3 regions of the Exiguobacterium sp. s128 genome follow, and region 3 is predicted to be linked to each of the others. Evidence: riboswitches for the same ligand, from Rfam matches in the RefSeq annotation. Region 3 holds a riboswitch; each other region holds the start of a gene.
The links. Region 3 has a riboswitch for lysine ahead of KNQ13_RS03455 (amino acid permease). Riboswitches for the same ligand answer to the same signal wherever they lie in the genome.
Positions count from the first base shown of each region.

Region 1: another riboswitch for lysine. It lies ahead of KNQ13_RS06870 (aspartate kinase); the one in region 3 lies ahead of KNQ13_RS03455 (amino acid permease).
Region 2: another riboswitch for lysine. It lies ahead of KNQ13_RS09960 (Na+/H+ antiporter NhaC family protein); the one in region 3 lies ahead of KNQ13_RS03455 (amino acid permease).

Region 1 covers NZ_JACSMT010000012.1:43,120-48,665, forward strand. The annotation lists gene KNQ13_RS06860 (argininosuccinate synthase) at 1-925, shown strand, start outside; gene argH (argininosuccinate lyase) at 922-2,295, shown strand; lysine riboswitch at 2,362-2,539, shown strand; gene KNQ13_RS06870 (aspartate kinase) at 2,653-3,852, shown strand; gene KNQ13_RS06875 (aspartate-semialdehyde dehydrogenase) at 3,865-4,857, shown strand; gene dapA (4-hydroxy-tetrahydrodipicolinate synthase) at 4,879-5,546, shown strand, end outside.
Region 2 covers NZ_JACSMT010000023.1:19,899-25,444, reverse strand. The annotation lists gene KNQ13_RS09980 (ABC transporter ATP-binding protein) at 1-62, opposite strand, end outside; gene KNQ13_RS09975 (methyltransferase) at 103-735, opposite strand; gene KNQ13_RS09970 (heme oxygenase) at 821-1,159, shown strand; gene KNQ13_RS09965 (uracil-DNA glycosylase family protein) at 1,313-2,053, shown strand; lysine riboswitch at 2,123-2,298, shown strand; gene KNQ13_RS09960 (Na+/H+ antiporter NhaC family protein) at 2,404-3,987, shown strand; gene htpG (molecular chaperone HtpG) at 4,085-5,546, opposite strand, start outside.
Region 3 covers NZ_JACSMT010000005.1:43,526-49,071, reverse strand. The annotation lists gene KNQ13_RS03485 (nitroreductase family protein) at 1-23, opposite strand, end outside; gene KNQ13_RS03480 (hypothetical protein) at 113-649, opposite strand; partial or broken gene KNQ13_RS03475 (MFS transporter) at 770-1,318, opposite strand; gene KNQ13_RS03470 (TetR-like C-terminal domain-containing protein) at 1,246-1,491, shown strand; gene KNQ13_RS03465 (GGDEF domain-containing protein) at 1,529-2,620, opposite strand; gene KNQ13_RS03460 (MarR family winged helix-turn-helix transcriptional regulator) at 2,813-3,262, opposite strand; lysine riboswitch at 3,438-3,622, shown strand; gene KNQ13_RS03455 (amino acid permease) at 3,753-5,237, shown strand; gene KNQ13_RS03450 (hypothetical protein) at 5,364-5,546, shown strand.

The DNA of each region.
Region 1 (5,546 bases), on a different contig from region 3:
GTTGATCGCTGAAAAACTGGTCGAAGTGGCCCATGCGCACGGCGCAACGGCAGTCGCTCACGGCTGTACCGGAAAAGGAAATGACCAAGTCCGGTTTGAAGTCTCGGTCGCGGCCCTCGATCCGTCACTCGAAGTCATCGCGCCAGTCCGGGAGTGGAAATGGTCACGGGAAGAAGAGATTGCCTATGCTAAGGAAAATGATGTCCCGATCCCGATTAACCTCGACAGCCCGTATTCAATTGATATGAATCTTTGGGGACGGAGTAACGAGTGTGGCGTCCTTGAAAACCCGTGGACAGAACCTCCGCAAGATGCGTATGCGTTGACGGTGGCACCGGAAGAAGCACCGGATCAAGCAGAAGAAATCGTCATCGGTTTTGAAGCGGGTGTACCGACTTCAATCAATGGAACAGCCTATCCACTCGCAAAACTGATCACAGAACTCAACATCATCGCCGGGGCACATGGCGTCGGACGGATTGACCATGTCGAGAACCGTCTTGTCGGGATCAAGTCACGTGAAGTGTATGAGTGCCCGGGTGCAACGGTTTTACTTAAAGCACATGCTGCTTTAGAGACAATCACGCTGACTAAGGATGTTGCTCACTTCAAACCGATTTTAAGCAAACAATATGCAGAGACGATTTATAACGGATTGTTCCACGCACCGTTAACAAAAGGACTGAAAGCCTTCTTGACAGCGACACAACAAGATGTGACGGGCGAAGTCCGCGTCAAACTGTACAAAGGGAACGCGACCGTTACAGGACGTCAGTCAACTGTTTCGCTGTATGACGAGAAACTCGCGACTTACACAAAAGAAGATGCATTTGATCACGAAGCGGCAAAAGGATTCATTAAATTGCATGGTCTAGCGATTGCGACACATGCAAGTGTCCATCGTCAGGAAGGCGTGAAAAAATGACGAAACTATGGGGCGGACGGTTTACGGAAAGTGCTTCCGCTCAGGCGGAGGCATTCGGCGCATCGATTTCATTTGATCAAAAATTGGCGGCTGTCGATTTACAAGGCAGCTTGGCCCATGCACAGATGTTATACGAACAAGGAATTCTCGAGGAGACGGAATGGAAACAAATCGAAGCCGGTCTGCAACGATTACGACAGACGATTGATCAGCATGTCTATTCGCTTGCAGATGAAGACATCCATATGAATCTCGAACGGTTGTTGACGGAGCAGATTGGTCCCGTCGCCGGGAAGTTGCATACAGCACGCAGTCGAAACGACCAAGTCGCGACCGATCTCCATCTTTGGATGGAGCAACATGTGCTCGAACTGTTGACGAGTATCCGTAACTTACAATCTGTCATCACGGGACAGGCAGATCAGCACATCGAAACAATCATGCCCGGTTATACGCATCTCCAACGGGCCCAACCGATTTCGCTGGCCCATCATTTACTTGCCTATTTTTGGATGTTTGAACGGGATGCCGATCGATTAACGGATAACTTGAAGCGGATTCGGATGTCGCCACTCGGTGCCGGTGCACTTGCCGGGACGACGTTCCCGATCGATCGGTTCAAATCAGCCGAGTTGCTTGGTTTTGAGCACGTCTATCCGAATAGTTTAGACGCCGTCTCGGATCGTGATTTTGTCATCGAATATCTCGGAATCGCCTCGACAGTCATGATGCACCTGTCGCGGTTCTGTGAAGAAATCATCATCTGGGCGTCGCAAGAGTTTTCTTTCATCGAGTTATCTGATGCGTTCTCGACCGGTTCAAGCATGATGCCACAGAAAAAGAATCCGGACTTCGCGGAATTGATTCGTGGGAAGACAGGACGGGTATATGGAAACTTGATGGGGTTCTTGACGACGATGAAAGCATTACCACTCGCTTACAATAAAGATATGCAAGAAGATAAGGAAGGCGTCTTTGATACGGCTGATACGGTGTTACAATCGGTTCAGATTTTTACCGGGATGCTTGAATCCGCTACGTTTAAGACAGAAGCGCTCAAGAAGGCGACGATGCAAGACTTCTCGAATGCAACGGAACTGGCAGATTATTTGGTCACAAAAGGCATACCCTTCCGTGAAGCACACGAAATCGTCGGGAAAGCCGTCCTGCATTGCGTCCAATCAAATTGTTTCTTAAAAGATTTGACGCTTGTGACGTATCAGACGTTCCATCCGGTAATCGGGGAAGACGTCTATCCGTTACTTGATCCGGTTCAAGCCGTCGCACGACGGGGAAGCTATGGTGGGACTGGTTTTGATGCTGTCCGAGAACAATTGACATCGGCGAAGCAGAAGCTGGAAGAAGGATAAAAATCAAAAAAGTTTGGCAAATCACTGGATTTAACAAAAAATGTTTGCTATAACTGTAACTAACAACCGACAGATAGAGGCGCGGATGACATCAGTAGCAACACTGACAAAGGCAAGCATGCCAAGTGATGTGAAAGGGGAAATCCGCCGAAGTGAACAGGAAAATGCTTTTTCCTGATTGCTGGTACAACGGTTAAGATCCGTTGTACTGCCGAAACCCACGTTTCGGAGCGCTATCTTACGTAAAAGAACGTATGACACTGTCATCGTTTGTCCGATCGTGATAACGACGGGCCGTAGGAACGCTCCTACCGGCCCGTCGTTTTTTTCTGTTTCGGGACAAAAGGAGATAGGATTGTGACAACTGTACTTAAATTTGGTGGTAGTTCGGTTGCGACTGTCGAACAGATTCAGTCTATTGCGAATTATTTGAAGAATCGGACGGATCAAGGTGAAAAATTAGTCGTCGTCGTATCAGCAATGGGGAAAATGACAGACTCCTTGATTGCGCAGGCCCAGGCAATCACGGATCGGCCGGAACGCCGTGAACTCGATCGTCTGCTTGCGATTGGTGAGGAACAGACAATCTCGCTCCTTAGTATTGCCTTGAACTCACTCGGGACAAAAGCACTGTCGCAGACAGGTGCTCAAGCCGGCATCAGTACGATGGGGCTCCATACGAAAAGTAAAATCAAACAGATTGATGGTGGATTGCTTCGGAAAAAACTGGAGACCTACGATGTCATCATCGTTGCTGGTTTCCAAGGAGTCAATGAACTGGGGGATGTCACGACACTCGGACGTGGCGGATCCGATACGACTGCCGTCGCACTGGCAGCCGTTCTCGATAAACGCTGTGAAATCTATACGGACGTCGATGGAGTATATACGGCAGATCCACGGATTCATGCCGCGGCCCAACCGATTCCACATATTTCATATGATGAGATGATGGAAATGAGTGCGCTCGGATCAAAAGTCATGGAGATGCGTAGTGTCGAGCTTGGTAAAAAATATGGTGTGCATATCTTTGTTGGGAAAACACTTGAATCGGAAAGAGGGACTTGGATCATGGAGGTAACGGAAACGATGGAACAAAAAGCGGTCACGAGTGTCAGTGTGACGAAAAACGTCATGACAGTATCGATTAAACATGTACCGCAGACGAACTCAGCGGTCGCGGATATCTTTGAATTGTTATCGGGTCGTCACGTCAACATCGATATGATCAGTCAGACGACGTTTGACAGTGACATCTTCCTCTCCTTCTCTTGTCCGTTAGACGAAGAAGAGTTTTTGGAAGAAGCGTTGCAGGACATCATGGAACGTTTTCCAACGGTAAAGGTTGATCGGCATAACCAACACGCTAAATTATCCGTTGTCGGAATCGGGATGCGTGACGCAACCGGGGTCGCCTCAAAATTATTTGCGACATTCCGGGCAGAAAATATCACGTTTTATCAAGTTACGACATCAGAAATCAGTATTTCGTATACGATTGCTCAAGCCGATATCGAACGAACGGTCGCAGCGATTGCAAACGCATTTGAATTGTAAGGAGGAAATGAGATGTATCATGTAGCAGTCATTGGCGCAACGGGCGCTGTCGGACAAAAAATGTTACAAGTCTTGGCCGAACTCGATTTTCCAGTTCGTCAGATTTCAGCCTATGCGTCCGCGCGTTCCGCAGGCAAAACGGTTCAATTTAAAGGACAAGACATCATGATTCAAGCCTTGTCGGAGCAGATTACAGATGACGGAATCGATGTTGCCTTGTTCGCAGCGGGGGGAACAATCAGTGAACAGTATGCACCGTTACTTGCGAACGCAGGGACACTCGTCGTTGATAATTCAAGTGCTTTCCGGATGCAAGCCGGTATCCCGCTTGTCGTTCCGGAAGTGAACCCCGAAGCGATCGGACCGAAAAACCGGCTGATTGCAAATCCGAACTGTTCGACCATTCAATCCGTCGTCGCCCTGGCGCCGTTACAACAATTTGGACTGAAACGCGTCAACTATACGACGTATCAAGCCGTGTCCGGTTCGGGACAAAAAGGGATCGAAGATTTAGCACGGGGAAGTCGTGGTGAAGAACCGGTCAATTATCCGCATCCGATTTTTGATAATATCTTGCCGCATATCGATGTGTTTTTACCGGACGGTTATACAAAAGAAGAACAAAAAATGATCGATGAAACACGAAAAATCTTTCAGTTGCCGGAGTTGCCGGTCAGTGCGACATGTGTCCGCGTACCGGTCACGAATGCCCACTCGGTTGCGATCAACGTGACGTTCGAGCAGGAGACGACAGTTGAAGCGATTCGCGCTGCATTGATTGACGCACCAGGTGTCGTCCTTGTCGACGATGTCAGTCAAAATCAATACCCGATGCCGCTTGACGCGAGTGGAACAGATGATGTCTATGTCGGACGGATTCGTCAGGATCAAAGTTTCCCGAATACGTTCCATATTTGGTGTGTTGCCGATAACATCCGGAAAGGTGCTGCATCGAACGCTGTCCAAGTGGCGCGCCAAGCGCTCGAAAGTTCAATCCATTCTTAAAAAACCGAGGAGGAACCTGATATGTTTAGAGGAGCAGGAACAGCACTCGCCACACCGTTCACATCAACGGGTGAACTGGACTTAACGGTATTTGAACAACTGATCGAACAGCAACTCGCAGCAAACATTCAAGCACTTGTCGTCGGTGGGACGACAGGAGAAGGATCGACGCTGACGAACACAGAATTTGAGACGTTGCTGACGACGGCTGTCCGTGTGACAGCTGGACGTGTCCCGGTCATTGCCGGAACAGGGACGAACAATACGGCTCAAACGATTGAAAAAACACAAACAGCGGCACGCCTCGGAGCAGATGCGGCGATGCTCGTGACACCTTATTACAATAAGACGTCGCAAGCAGGGCTCGTGGCTCACTTTACGGCTGTTGCCGATGCTGTTGACCTACCGATCATGTTATATAACGTCCCGTCCCGAACAGGTGTCGCAATTGCTGTCGAGACGGCAGTGACGTTATCGAAACACCGAAACATCCAAGCGTTCAAAGAAGCGAGTGGGGATGTCAGTTTCATGGGAGAACTGATGACGGCCTTACCAAAAGACTTTGCTGTTTTCTGTGGCAATGACGACCAGATCCTGCCGTACATGGCATGGGGGGCACAAGGTGTGATTTCCGTCTTGTCGAATCCATACCCAGCGGAAACGCAGGCACTTGCAGAAGCCTTGCTCGA
Region 2 (5,546 bases), on a different contig from region 3:
CTGACATCAAACAAACCTCGTTTCGGTGCAAATTCCTTCGTCACATGTTCCAAATGAATCATCCGAATCGCCTCACTTTTTTGGGAGATCACCGTTAGTACCTTATACCCGTTTTGGCACTTCTTGGGACAGACCGGTCCGATAAATGACAAATCGTTCGTCGTGATTTTTTTCAAACAATTCCTTTAAACGAACTTCTTCAATTTGTTCAAATACCGTTTGATGCTCTAAATAATACCGGTACTCATCTGCCGGATAATAAAGGATAAGATCGACCGGACGTGGATGCCGCTCGACAGACATCAGAATCTGGTCGACGACCTTCATAAATATTTGAATCGAAAATGGATTAAAAAAATAGCATGTCGTGACGTCATCCGGAATCGAATACGCTTCCGCATACGTATGTTCAAAACGAATGCTCCCCCGCCGCTTTTTCATCTTTTTCGTGTACGCCATCTGATTCGCAAGCGCATCCTCGTAAAACTGACCATTCATCTCAATTCCGATGACGGAACAATCAAACCGATCATGCAAGTAAAAATTCAACCGTCCTTTTCCGCACCCAAAATCAATCACCGTATCGGTCTGGTCAAACGGATAGACGGCACATAATTCCTCGAGTGCCGCGTAAGGAGTCGGCTCGTAACGGTTGTAGTGGCTGAAGGCGTTATAGAGATGTTGGACTTCGATCGTCTTGATGTGTAGACGTGCTTCATAATCTTGTTCATTCATAATGATGGATTCCTTCTTTCAAGCATTGTTGTTTCCATCGTACTATACTTAAAAGGTACACAATTCGATAAAAGGGGATGTTTTTATGATCGTCGTGACGAACCGGATCAAAGTCAAAAAAGGAATGGCTGCTGCACTCGCACCACGCTTTACTCGCCCAAGTGGTCTTGACTCGATGAAGGGATTTGTTCGTGTCGAAGTTTTACTGACTCAAGGTCTCGAAGAACACGATGAAATGAACGTCAACATGTACTGGGAAGACATGAAGGATTTTGAAGCATGGCGGAACAGTGATGATTTTAAAGAGTCCCATAAACGTCCTGCTCCGTCAGACGGCAAACAAGAAGAATCTCCGATGCTTGGAAGTGAAATCATCACCTACGAAGTCGCTTCCGTCAAAGAACGGACTTCTGCTTCTTCTTGATCCCACCTACTGAAAACCTTGCGTCCATTCTGGATTCAGGGTTTTTCTGTCTTCACTCCAAAAGACCCTCCACTATATTGATATGGGTGTAAATTGTATGTAATACCATTATTTGTTATCATAAGTCCAACACAGAAAGAGAGAGGACTTATCATGCTGAATTCATTGTCTATTTTCGAACAGGCCATTCGGACTTTACCGATTGACCGCCCTCTGACACGTCAGGATTTATGCGTGGACAGTTTTTTATTACAACAGGATCAGGGTTTATCCGTCTATTATTCACCGATCGGCGAATACATCAATCATTCTGCGAAAATCGTCTTCATTGGAATCACACCCGGATTTGAACAGATGCGAATTGCTTACGAAGAAGCCGCTGACGCCTTTCATCATGGTGCGACAATCGAGGAAACGTCGAAAATCGTCAAATACAGTGCCAGTTTTGCTGGTCCGATGCGTCGTAATTTGACAATGATGTTGGATGAGCTCGAATTAAATCGTCTACTAAAGATTCCTTCCACAGCAACCTTATTTCATACAGATCAGGAACTGTTGCACACGACTTCGATTCTGAGACATCCTGTTTTTTACCGGGATAAAAATTATACGGGACATCAACCGAAAATCGACCGGACCCCCCTTCTGCAACATTACGCGTATGAACATTTTGCCGCTGAGCTGAATCAGTTACCCCATCCGGTCATCCTCGTTCCGTTTGGACGTGTTGTCGAGTCTACGGTCCGGACATTACTGCATCAAGGGCGCATCAAAAAACATACCGTATTATTTGGTTTCCCTCACCCTTCCGGTGCAAACGGACACCGAAAGCGACAGTTTGAAGAAAATAAAGATTATTTACTGAAGCAGTTGACGTCCTACTTCAATATTTAACAAACAGACTTGAAACTATTTTCTGAAATATGATAAAGTTTTCTTATGAAAAGAATATGACTATTCTATCGATGAGGTAGAGGCGCGGTCTCAAAAAGTATTTGGTCTGAGGATGACAACAAAGACGATCAAAGAAAGGTGATGCCGCCGAAGTATCGTCATGTGTCAGACTTGACGATGCTGGTCGAATTGGGAAATACCCGTTCGATTGCCATACGTATGTTGTATGGAGCGCTCCAATTCGGCTAAGAAAGACGCATCCAGCAAGGGTGTCGGCTTTGTTGCCGGTGCCCTTGCTTTTTTGTATGCAATGGGTCTCATCTTCTAAAAAAAGAGGAGGAACCACAACCATGGTCAACTATTCAGATTCCATCGTCGCGCTTGCGCCGGCGGTCATCGCCATCGTCTTGGCGATCGTCACACGAAAGGTCGTCATCTCACTCGGTGTCGGGATTTTAATCGGTGCGTTACTGCTTCATCGTTTTAATCCAATCGACACGGTCGTTTATCTCGGCAAAAACATCTTCAGTCTGTTTTGGGCAGATGGTGCATTAAATGAATGGAACGTCTTATTACTCGTTTTCTTACTTTTACTGGGTGTCTTATCGACATTGATTCAAACATCCGGTGGTGCTCGTGCCTTCGGCGAATGGGCAACGACCCACGTCAAGACGGCACGTGGTGCACGTCTCGCCGCTTTTGGTTTAGGGATCTTAATCTTTATTGATGATTACTTCAACAGTCTTGCTGTCGGAAACGTCAGTCGCCCGTTGACGGACCGTCGTGGTGTCTCGCGTGCCAAACTGGCTTATATCATCGATTCCACTGCTGCACCGGTCTGTGTCATCAGTCCATTATCGAGTTGGGGTGCGTTCATCATCTCGATCATCGCCGGGATCTTAACGACACATTCGATCACTGATTATTCGGCGTTTAGTGCCTTCATGATGATCGTGCCGTTAAACTTCTATGCCATCTTTGCTTTATTACTGACACTTTACATCGCCTATACCGGGATTGCTGTTGGACCGATGCGGACGCACGAGTTACGTGCACTTCAAGGTGAATTGTTTGATACAAACAAAGGAACACCGATGGGCATGGCAGAAGAAGTCAAGGAACACGATGGTGGAAAAGTCCGTGACTTAGTTGTTCCGATTGTCGTGTTAGTCATCGCAACCGTCACTGCTCTTCTGTGGACAGGTGCTCAAGCCTTAGCTGCTGACGATCGTCCCTTCACATTGATCGGTGCGTTCGAAGCGACCGATGTCACACGTTCGCTCGTTGCTGGTGTCGTCATCAGTTTAGTGGTTGCCTTCTTGATGTTGATCGGCCGGAAGATTCCGGCACGTGAGTATCGCATCAGCATCTGGGCTGGAATGAGATCCATGTGGCCAGCCGTCGTCATCCTGTTGTTCGCCTGGACCATCATTGCCGTCATCGGTGACATGAAGACCGGCGACTATCTCGCAAGTTTCGTCAGCAAATCAATTCCTGCTTCCTATCTGCCGTTCCTGTTGTTCTTGATCGCGAGTATCATGGCATTCTCAACCGGAACGAGTTGGGGAACATTCGGTATCATGTTACCGATCGGTGCTGACCTCATCATGGCGGTTGAGCCGAGTCTGTTGCTACCAACGCTTGCAGCTGTCCTTGCCGGATCAGTCTTCGGTGACCACTGTTCGCCGATTTCCGATACGACGATTCTCAGCTCGACCGGTGCCGGATCCCACCACATCGATCACGTCACGACACAATTGCCGTATGCGTTGATTGGTGCAGCAACGTCGGCTGTCGGGTACCTTATGCTCGGTGTCACCGGTTCGTCTGTCTTCGGATTCATCGGTGCGCTTGTCGCCTTCATGATTTTCCTCGTCATGTTGAACGTGCTGTCACGACGCGGTGAAGTCCCGTCGCAACTTCGTTCTGAATAAACCAAGCCTGTTAAACTGTTTCCATTCAAAAGCCGGACCCGATTAAAAAATCGGATCCGGCTTTTTTACATGAATTTTGGTTATTGCTGGAACCGGATCAAACCATCAACGCACAGACTTCGTTCGCAAACGCGACCGGATCTTCAATTGGTAATCCTTCCATCAATAACGCTTGTTGGTACATCAATTTCGTATACCGTTCGAATTTCGGACGATCTGCTGCATACGCTGCTTCGATTGCTTTGAAGACGTCATGTGACGTATTCAGTTCGAGGATCTTCACCGCTGCGACATCTTGATTGTTCGGCATCGCCTTAAGGATTTTCTCCATTTCAATCGATACGGCACCATCTGTCGCGAAGCAAACCGGATGTGATTTCAAGCGCGACGATGCTTTGACTTCTTTGACTTGTCCCGCCAGTACGTCCTGCATCGCTGTAAACATCTCGACTTGTGTCTCTGTCGTTTCTGCCTGGTCCGTTTGCTCGATGCCAAGATCACTGCTCGTCACGGACTTAAATTCTTTTCCGTCGTAGTTGAGAAGCATCTGAATCGCAAACTCATCAATCTCTTCCGTAAAATAGAGGATATCGAATCCTTTGTCCTTGACGAGCTCTGATTGTGGCAGCTTATCCAACCGATCCGTGCTTTCTCCTGACGCATAATAAATATACTTCTGCTCTTCCGGCATCGCTGCGACGTATTCTGCGAGCGTCACTAATTTTTTCTCTTTTGCCGAATGGAACAAGACGAGTTCTTTTACGCTGTCCTTGTGCATTCCGTAATCGTTATAGATGCCAAACTTCAGTTGACGGCCAAAGGCTTGGTAAAACGTCTCGTATTTCTCCCGGTCGTCACGAAGTAATGCCTCGAGTTGTGTTTTGATTTTGCTTTGGATGTTCTTCGCAATTAATTTTAACTGACGGTCGTGCTGCAACATTTCGCGCGAGATGTTGAGCGACAAGTCTTCTGAATCGACCATTCCTTTGACGAAACTGAAATGATCCGGCAACAGATCACTGCATTTTTCCATGATCAAGACACCGTTCGCATACAGTTCGAGTCCCTTTTCGAACTCTTTCGAATAGTAATCAAACGACGGTTGCTCGGGAATGAACAAAATTGATTGATACCGGACGGCGCCATCCGCACTAATATGGATATGTTTGACTGGTGTATCGAATCCATACCGTTTTTCTTGATAGAAGTTGACATAGTCTTCATCCGTCAGTTCCCGTTTGTTTTTTCGCCAGATCGGGATCATGCTGTTGACTGTCTTCATGACCGTCACGTCTTCTGTTTCGTCCGATCCTTCGACCGGGCGCTGTTCCGTTTCTTCCATCTCGATCGGATAGCGGATGAAATCCGAGTACTTTTTGATGATACTCCGAAGACGGTACGGCTCTAAGTATTCATCGTAGTTCTCTTCTTCTTCGTTTGCTTTGATATGAAGTGTGATGTCCGTTCCGACTGTTTCTTTGTCGACCTCTTCGATCGTGTACCCGTCTATTCCGTGCGACTCCCACTTATAGGCGACGTCACTGCCAAACGGTTTCGTC
Region 3 (5,546 bases):
AAAATCAGTTGTCGGGCGTTCATGTTGATCATCTCCTGACGTAAGTACTCTTAGAATATAATTGATAACGATTATCATTGTCAATGGTTAATTAAAAAAACGCTGAATCGATTCAGCGTTTTTCGGGTGAAGAAGCTATTTTTTTCTTGAGTTGGCGAATTCGGAACAAGGCAAACAAGTAGTGTGCAAAATAAAGGGTAAAGCCGAAGAAAACCGCCATCATCACGTTAATCTGTACGCCGGGTACGACCGTCAAATTCACATAAAGGAGCACACCCATCGAGAAGGTATAAAGTGCGGCTTCAAGTATCTGCGGCATCATCCGGCTTTTCTTCAGGAAGAATGAACGGACAATCGGTAAGATGACGAAGCTGACGAGACGATCGAGCAAACCAATCACAAGTATGCTGATGATGATGGACAAAGGTCCTGCAAAGTATAATAAGTTCGGAAATAAAACGTAAGAAACGAGCAGTAACGGTCCAATCAACAGAAAGATGGACACGGAGGCTCGGAAAAAGATGAACAGACTGTTGATACTGATTAAAAAGGCACGTGTGACCTTTTGAGACCAGGATGAAGGGCGTCCGACTTGCCACGCAAAACAACAAGCAAAGATAAACGCATAAAACTGCAGAAAGGCAACCATAAAGCATCTCCTTTTGGATATGAAACTCAATGAACCTAGTGTAGCGATTTTATGAAGGAAGTGCAAAGACGAACGATTAAAAACCCGTCGACGATGTGCCGTCAACGGGTTTAAAAGGTCTTAATCCAGATTGGGTTCTTTTTTGCCATGCAGGAAAAAGGATAGAAGCAAGGCAAGCGCCGATAAGACGGTCGCGACCCAAAAGGCATCCGTGATTCCGTTGATCGTCGCTTGTTTCGTCAATTGGGAAATCCAACTGAGCGAAGCGGCTTGTGAACTGCCTAAGTGTTGACCAAGATCGCCTAAGTGTTGCGAAAGTGTCGGATCAAGTGTCGTGAACTGATTGGCGTCATCCGCAAGGTGTGCTGTCGTTTGACGTGTCATGACCGTCACGAGAATGGCCGTTCCGATCGAACCAGCGACTTGACGCAACGTATTTTGCGTCGCATTTCCGTGGGGAATCATCTTCATCGTCAAGGCATTCATACCTGCCGTCATGATTGGCATCATGATGAAGGCCATTCCGAACGAACGAAGCATATAGATACCCATGATGGAAGTATAAGACGTTTCCATATCGAGTGGGGTCAACTCCCATGTCCCATACGTCATCAGCGTCAGTCCAAAAATCGCGAGCGGTCGAATTCCGAATCGGTCAAACAGTCGACCGGGACTTATTGTTGAATTATGTCATTGGTGGACAACTTGGTTTATTGATATCGTGGCTCCGAAATGACCGGCCGTATTCTGCTTCGTATATGGCGGATCAACTGAGTCGGATGATCGTCTTCGGCACGGTCGAAAGTATCGGTTTTCCGAATCAAGAAGAGGATGGTATTTAAAAACCGCCCGATTACCACGAAGGTAAGGGCGGTTTGCTTATGCTTGTTCGAGTTCCAGTTGTTTAGTGTAAACAGTACTTCGATTGCGACCTGTATCTTTTGAATGATACAACGCCTTATCGGCTTGTTGTAAGGCTTCGAGGGAAGTATGGGAACCACTCGAGTGAGCAATTCCTAGTGAAATCGTGATTTGCAGATCGGGAACCATTGTCGTCGGGAAAAGATTTCGAGCGACGGTCGTCCGAGCCAGATCGGCGATTTTTTTGGCGTCGAGGGCAGGTTTACTGGGTAAGATGATTAAAAATTCTTCGCCGCCGTACCGTCCAACCAAGTCGTCCGGACGAGCTAGTGACGCGAGGGTCGTCCCGAGTTGGCGTAAGACGTCATCCCCGGCGTCATGACCATATGTATCGTTGACATGCTTAAAGAAATCAATATCAATCAGGATAAGAGAATAGCCATCTTCCGCTGAACCGACAAGAGACAGGGAGTCATCGAGCCGGCGACGGTTGGCAAGTCCGGTCAAAGCATCGGTCATGGCCAGCTTTTGCTGATACTGAATATTTTCAAAGTGTCGTCGTAGCTCCGCCAATAGATGATAGGTCACTAAACCGGCAATCAAGTTAAAGAAAATATAAGCGAGTGATATTTTGATGAAGGTCGACCAACTATTTGTTAAGAGATAGATCGCGGGTAAAGAATAGACGATTCCGATACCAACCATCAATTCAAAATGCCAGAGTGTCATTCGGGCGTATCGTCTGACGATGGCAATCGTCATGATAAACAATCCGATGACGATGGATGAAAGAATCGCGGCATCGATTTGTTCGACGGGCGTCAACGCAAAGCGTGTAACGACGATCATCAATCCTGTCACAAGTGCACTCGGCAATCCGCCGAACATCGTGGCGATGACGACAGGAACGATTCGTAAATCGACACGTGCCACATCGATTTGGATACTGTTGAACATCAAGAGCACGGCAATCAGTCCAGCAATCGCACCTAAGACGAGCCGGATGTTCAGATTCGTGTTCGGGGTAACCCGTGGTCGATTCCGAAACGGTAGAAACAAAAGAGTGATCGTTGTAAACAGTAGACAAAAATTGATGATGAAATTATTCATGATGGACAACAAATCCTCCCAGCTCCTTATACACACATTTCTAAGTAATATATTTCTAGTATACTCATTTTACTAACGGCAAGAAATGGAAAAATGTTAAGTGAAACAAGGAAAGTCGACAAAAAAGACAAAGTACACAGTCAAGTGAACTTTGTCCTAAGAAAAAAGTATATTTTTTTGAATGGCTATTTTTTATGAAGAAACAGCCTCTTCGTCCATCGTCAAGAGGATCTTATCAAACACATGGACCATCACATTTAGTTCTTCTTCCGTCAATGTACCGAAGCGTTCCTGCAGATACTTACGGCGGACGATTTCAAGTTCCCGAAAAGCGGCTTCGCCTTCGTCTGTCAATGCAAGGACAATCGATCTCCGGTCGTCAGTCGAACGCGTCCGCGTGACGAATCCTGCTTTGTAGAGACGATCAGTCAAAGCTGTTACCTGGCTTGTTGCAAGCTCAAACTGTTCTGCGAGTAAGGTCGGACGTTGAGGACCATTTTCAGATAAACTGCGTAAGATGAAAAATTCACTTCGGGTCGCAGTCCCTTCGAAGAGGCGGTTTAGTTCCCGACGTAGTGTCCGGAGAATCACACGCATTTGTTCCTCTAATCGATAGGTCAGTTGATCACGTTCTTGTGGCATTCATGCAACATCCTTTCTTTCGGTTAACTTCTATAGTTTAGTGTACTAAAAATATCGGGATTTTACCATGAACAGCACTAAATTCAAAAAAGGAATTGACAATTTAAAGACGATTTGTGTAACATGACGAAGTAATAATGAAATTTATAACTAACTTAATTAGTTCTCACTCAACCAGTGGGATGGAGGTTGCAATTCTTAAGAGTACAATCACGGATGTCGTCAAGCGGCAGATGAGGTGACTGAAAAGGAAGAATTGCCGAAATCAATCATCGCTTTGAAGATGATCGATTGGGATTAGATCAAACAGGTCTAATACTGTCACAAGTCAGATGTGATTTGTGGGGAGCTATCTTTCACGACGGTAGAATGAGGCGCATCCGTTTATTATGTTGCGTTCTCATCTTCCTTCTGGAAGGTGAGGGCGCTTTTTGTATATTCGATTCAAAAAGTGTCCTCTCAAAAATTAAAAAAGAGAGAAGCGAATGACATGAACAATTTAAATCTACAACCTCAAAGAAAACTCGATTCAACCGAAGAAGGGTTAAAACGTGGACTTCAGGCCCGTCATATGTCGATGATTGCGATTGGTGGGGCCATCGGAACCGGGTTATTCATTGCCTCAGGTGCCTCAGTTGCTGCTGCCGGACCTGGTGGTGCCTTGTTATCTTATACAGTCGTCGGACTGATGGTTTACTTCCTGATGACGAGTCTGGGTGAGATGGCAGCGTACATGCCAGTCGCCGGCTCATTTTCGACGTACGGTGCGAAATTCGTCGATCCATCGTTTGGTTTTGCGTTAGGTTGGAACTACTGGTACAACTGGGCAGTCACGATTGCCGTCGAACTTGTTGCGGCACAAATCGTCATGACCTATTGGTTCCCGGACGTACCGGGTTTTTACTTCAGTGCCATCTTCTTATTGTTGATGATTGGTTTAAATTTCTTCTCCGTTAAAGGTTTCGGAGAAGCAGAATATTGGTTTGCGATGATCAAAGTCGTTACCGTCATCATTTTCTTGATTGTCGGTGTCGCAATGATTTTCGGTGTCTTCACATCGGAAGCACCGGTCGGATTCAAAAACTTTGCATTAGGCGACGCACCGTTCGTCGGCGGTATTCCGGCCGTCATCGGTATCATCCTAGTCGCCGGTTTCAGTTTCCAAGGAACCGAACTTGTCGGAATTGCGGCAGGGGAGTCGGAAGATCCGGAAAAAAACGTGCCGAAAGCTGTGAAACAAGTCTTTTGGCGGATTCTTCTCTTTTATGTGTTCGCGATTTTCGTCATCGGGATGTTGATCCCGTACACAAGTCCGAACTTGGTGTCAAACGATATCACCGATGTAGCGGTCAGTCCGTTTACACTCGTCTTTGAAAAAGCCGGGCTTGCCTTCTCGGCAGCGTTAATGAACGCCGTCATCTTGACGTCTGTCTTATCAGCCGGGAACTCGGGGATGTACGCGTCGACACGGATGTTGTATACGCTCGCTCGTCAAGGTGATGCACCGAAGATGTTTGCTAAAGTTTCAAAAAACGGTGTCCCACGTAATGCTTTGCTCGCAACCGGTGCCATCGGGGCACTCTGTTTCCTGACGTCGATGTTTGGTGGTCAAGTGTATCTCTGGTTGCTCAATGCTTCCGGGATGACCGGATTCATCGCATGGCTCGGTATCGCAATCAGTCATTACCGTTTCCGGAAAGGGTTCGTCGCGCAAGGTCATTCGTTAAGTGACTTGCCTTACGTCGCGCCGGCATTCCCATTTGGACCATTGTTCGCCTTTGGACTGTGTTTCCTCGTCATCGTCGGTCAAAACTATGCCGCCTTCCTCGCGGATCAAATTGACTGGGTCGGAATTGCCGCGACATATATCGGTATTCCGCTGTTCCTTGCTTTTTGGTTAGGTCATAAATTTAAAAACCGGACATCGGTCGTTCCCTATGCAGAAATGGAATTCCCGAAGCATCCACGTCCGTAAGTTAAAAGTCGATCCCATGTGTGAACGGGATCGGCTTTTTTGTCGTGTCGTTGCTAGAAAAATGTTGAAAAACACAATCAAGCAGTAAAAAATCGATTAAGATAAAAGAAAACGGAGGCGACTACAGTGAATTATTGGTATCACTTTAAACGGGCATTCATTCCGATTGCGATTTTGCTTGTGACGTTAGCGATTTATCAGATGCTCTACCGGATGAACAATATCTGGTATTCGCTCGGCGGATTGATCTTAGTGTTCGCCGCGATTTATTTTGTCATGCGGCGCTTAAAAGCAAATCCGGAAGATTGA